2 regions of the Ruania zhangjianzhongii genome follow, and region 1 is predicted to be linked to the other one. Evidence: riboswitches for the same ligand, from Rfam matches in the RefSeq annotation. Region 1 holds a riboswitch; the other holds the start of a gene.
What was found. A riboswitch is a leader RNA that binds a small molecule or an ion and turns the genes downstream of it on or off. The one in region 1 is predicted to bind S-adenosylmethionine.
Positions count from the first base shown of each region.

Region 2: another riboswitch for S-adenosylmethionine. It lies ahead of FU260_RS09115 (LLM class oxidoreductase); the one in region 1 lies ahead of FU260_RS01415 (methylenetetrahydrofolate reductase).

Region 1 is NZ_CP042828.1:248,636-250,829, forward strand. It holds gene FU260_RS01405 (enoyl-CoA hydratase/isomerase family protein) at 1-634, opposite strand, end outside; gene FU260_RS01410 (hypothetical protein) at 868-1,086, opposite strand; SAM riboswitch class I at 1,238-1,340, shown strand; gene FU260_RS01415 (methylenetetrahydrofolate reductase) at 1,379-2,194, shown strand, end outside.
Region 2 is NZ_CP042828.1:1,946,418-1,948,611, reverse strand. It holds gene FU260_RS09115 (LLM class oxidoreductase) at 1-909, opposite strand, end outside; SAM riboswitch class IV at 1,172-1,287, opposite strand; gene FU260_RS09110 (flavin reductase family protein) at 1,414-1,971, shown strand; gene glsA (glutaminase A) at 2,001-2,194, shown strand, end outside.

The DNA of each region.
Region 1 (2,194 bases):
GCTCCTCCCCAGCCGCCAGCCGGGCACAGATCGTCGGCCACGCCGCGGGCGCGATGAGTGCATCGGCCAACCCGACGGCGATCGCGTCCGCTCCGGACATGCTGGCCCCGGTCAGGGCCAGGTGCGTACCCACCGCGCCCGGCCCGCGGGACAGGTAGTACAGCGCCCCGACGTCCGGGAAGAACCCGATGCCGGTCTCCGGCATCGCCGCCGTGGTCCGCTCGGTGACCAGCCGCAGGGACCCGTGCGCGGACAGCCCGATCCCGCCGCCCATCACGACCTGGTCCATGAACGCCACATACGGTTTCGGGTAGTCGGCGATCGTCGCGTTCAGCGCATACTCCGCCTGCCAGAACCGCACGGGATCGGCGGAGCCGGTGACCACCCACTCCCGGATCTCTCGCACGTCCGCGCCGGAGCACAGCCCGCGGTCCCCGGCGCCGTCCAGGGCCACGGCGGTGATCGTCTCGTCGTCGGCGAAGTCCTGCAGCTGGCTCGTGATCGCCTCGATCATGGCCAGTGTGAGCGCGTTGATCGGCCGCGGCCGGTTCAACCGGATCCGGCCCAGCGCGCCCTGCCGCGCGACCAGCAGTTCCTCGGCCGGTGCGGTCCAGTCGGGTTCACCGCTGAGCATCGGGACTCCTCAGGTCGGGGCACGGGCGCAGTCTCAGTATGCCCACGCAGTGCCGGCCCTGCAGGCGGGCGCCCGCCGCCACCGCGGGCCAAGTCCCGTCGCCACCCGCGGGTCAACTCCTGCCCGCACCCGCGGGCCAAATCCCGCCCGCACCCCTGGGCCAACCGCGGCGCCACAGCGGGCCACCCCCGGCGCCAGAGTGCTGACCAGGGATCTAGCGGCCGAGCACCGGATCAGGCGCTGCGGCGCTCCTGGTGCAACTGGGCGTCCAGCGCGTCCAGGTCCTCGAGCAGCGCCATCTCCGCTGCATCCAGACCTTCGCCGGCCGCTCGCATTCGCAGTGCGTCCTCACCGTCAGCCACTGCGGCCAGCACGGTGTCCCGCTCGAGCCGCGCCCGGCGGGCCTCCGCCTCGCTCAGCATCGTCCGGTGCTGCTGGTGTGCTCCCACCATGGTGTGCTCCCTTCTCTTCCTTCTGCACCCGAGTGTGCCCTCCAGGTGTGACATTCCCGGGGGACGGCACACGCGAGGTGACGAACGCCGTCGAAAATCTCACGATCCGAAACGCCTTCTCCCAGCAAGTGAAGGCGGGTACGATCGAGGCACACCATCCAGAGCGGCTGAGAGTCCTGGCTCGACGACGCCGCAGCAACCCCCCAACGGAAGCCTCCCGCGGGGAAGGGTGCTACAGCCAGGATCGATGGAGTCGATTCATGAAGGCATATCTTTCCCGGTGGGGGCACCGATGAGTACCGCCCCGCTACTGTCCATGCCCGGCCGTGGTCCGAGCGTCTCGTTCGAGCTCTACCCGCCGCGCACCCCGCGCGGACAGGAGAACGTGCGCCGTACCGTCGCCGCGCTTGCCGAGGCCGACCCGGACTTCTTCTCGGTCACCTACGGCGCCTCGGGCTCGACCCGCACCACCTCCCGCGAGCTGATCGAGGAGATCCTCGCCAGCACCGATGTCACGCCGTTGGCGCATCTGACCTGCGTCGGCGCCAGCGCCGAGGACCTCGGCGAGTACGTCTCCTCACTGCTTGACCGGGGCGTCCGGGACTTCCTCGCTCTGCGCGGCGACCCGCCGGCCGGTGAGCAGGACTGGCACCCGCACCCGGAAGGGCTGACCCGCTCCGCACAGCTGGTCCGCCTGCTCCGCCGGCTCGCCGCCGAGCAGCATCCCGACCAGCAGGTCAGCGTCTCCGTGGCGACCTATCCGGGCGGAACCTACGACTCCACCGGTGCCCCCGTGGTGCACGCCGATGACGTCGCCGCACTGATCGAGAAGCAGTCCGCCGGCGCGGACTTCGCGATCAGCCAGCTGTTCTACGACGCCCGCCACTATGCCGAGCTGGTCCGCGCTGCCCGCGCCGCCGGCGTACACATCCCGATCGTGCCCGGCATCATCCCACTCACCGATCCGAACCGGCTGCGCCGGATGGTCCAGCTCACCGACGTACCGGTGCCCGAGCACCTGCTGCAACTCCTCGACAACGCACCGGACGCCGAGGAGGCCTACCGCCGCGGGCTGCGCGCCAGTGTGGACCTTCTGCACGCCGTGCTC
Region 2 (2,194 bases), 1.7 Mb from region 1:
ATCGGTGGGCACCGAGGCTGGGATCACGGTGAACCCGTCGGCGCCGCCGCGGTGCACCCAGGAGCTCCACAGGTCGGCCAGGTCCGCAGCAGTGCCCAGCGAACGCAGTGGGACCGCCCGCGGCAGCGTCTCCAACGAGGTGAGCAGGTCCCACCGGGCTCGCGCGCTCGGCCGGTCGGCAGAGACCACGGTCTGCACGTCCACCAGAACCCGGATCTCATCGGGGTCCCGGCCCCAGTCTGCGGCCGCCTGACGGATCGCAGTCCGTGCGGCGTGCGCCTCCTCGAACGTGGCCACAGAGAGCCGGGCGACATCTGCTCGGGCGGCCGCCAGCTCGCCGTCGACGGCATCTCGCACCGGAACCACCACCTGCGGGCGGGCCGAACGCTCCCCCCAGGCACTGATCACCGAATCCACCGCGCGGGGGGCGAGCCCCCCGCCGGTCTCCAGCTGCCACCCGGCACGGCCGGCACTGGCCCGGTGCACGCTGGCGATCGCCCCGGCCACGTGATCGGCGCGAGAACGCCCGAGCGGCACCGCAGCCACCAGGGTGGCTGCGGTGGTGTGCCGGGACAGTCGGGAGGCGGCCACCGCACCGTCGAGCCAGTCATCGCGACGGCGCAGACCGGCAGCGTGGAAGGTCTCGTCCAGGGTGATCAGGTCCACGCCGCCGTTATCGGCCAACGAAGCTAGACCGGCCAACCGGCCCATGATGAAGGACTCGGCGTCGGAGTCGGCGGCACGGCGCCATTCCCGCGGCGCACCGGCACCGGACAGGTCGAGCGCGATCAGCGAGGTCTGCTGGCGCGAGCGGGCGAGCCGAGCGGCTCGAGGCTGGGCGGCGGGCGCCGGTTCCGTAGCGACGGAGTCGGTGCGGGTCTCGGACAGGTGTGAGCGCGTGAAAGCCATGGGAGTTCCTTGCAACCAGAGGAGCGGAAGGCCCAGCTGCGCTGAGGCACGCCGACGGTGTCACTCCGTCAGCCTTGTGCGACGCGCGAACCAGGGGTGGGGCCGAGGGGCGAGACGCCCGGGGCACCGGATGAGGTTCGGCTCAGGCCGGCATGGAGCAACAGCACATGAGGCAGGTAGCGGCGTGCAGGACGGGCACGTATTGCTGGGCCTGGTTCATGATGGCTGTGCTGTTCCTTCTACTCGTACCGCAACGCTGGCGGTGCTGCGCTTGCCCCGCCGGAGAGGAACGGGGCCAGGTCGTCACCCGGGGCACCCCACCGCATGTGGAGGGTTGCCGGTCAACCGGCCGGGGCCATCTGATTGACGCTCAAGACCTACACCAACACTCTACGGACACGATGGATGACGTGTCAACAATCAGTAGGTGTCGATCCGCGCCCACGAAGTGAGATGCGCCACCACCCGTGCCAAGGCCCGCCGGGCCCGGGTTAGCGTGGCGGTGTGAGTGCACTGAGTGAGTCCGACAGTGCCCGGGGTGGCACAGCGCCCGAGACTGCCGGCGCACCGGGCGACCAGCTGGCCGGTGAGGACTTCAAGCGCGTATTCCGCCAGCACCCGGCCGGCGTCGCGGTGATCACGCTGGCCGCGGAGCACGGCCCCGTCGGGTTCACTGCGACCAGCGTGATCTCAGTCTCGGCCACTCCCCCGATGCTCGCGTTCGCCATCGCCTCGAGCTCCTCGTCCTGGCAGGCGCTGCGGCAGGCGGACACCGTGCTGGTGCACTTCTTGGATGCGGCCAGTGCGCACCTGTCCGCCCAGTTCGCCCGGCGCGGCACGGACCGGTTCGCCGGGGTGGCTGCCGAGCGGCTACCCGGCGGGGAACCGCTGCTGACCGATGCCGCCGCGTGGCTGCGCGCGCGGGTGGTCGATCGGGTCCGCACTGGGGAGAGCCACCTGGTCACGTTGCACGCTCTGGAAGCCCAGATCGACCGGGCCGAGCGGCCGCTGGTCTACCACGACCGCACCTACCACGGCATCGGCGCGCACACCCGCCTGTAGAGAGCCACTGAGGTGATTAGGCTCACCTCATGGAGTCTCCGATCACCGCCTACCTGCACCAGCTGCACGACCAGATCGCGCAGCTGCGCGAGGGTACGCCCTATCGCATCGGGGCCCGCGGTGCGGTGGACCCGGACGACTTCGGCATCGCCCTGGCCACCGTGGACGGCTACGTCTACCAGGTGGGCACCACCAGCAAGGAGTTCTCCCTCCAGTCCTTGTC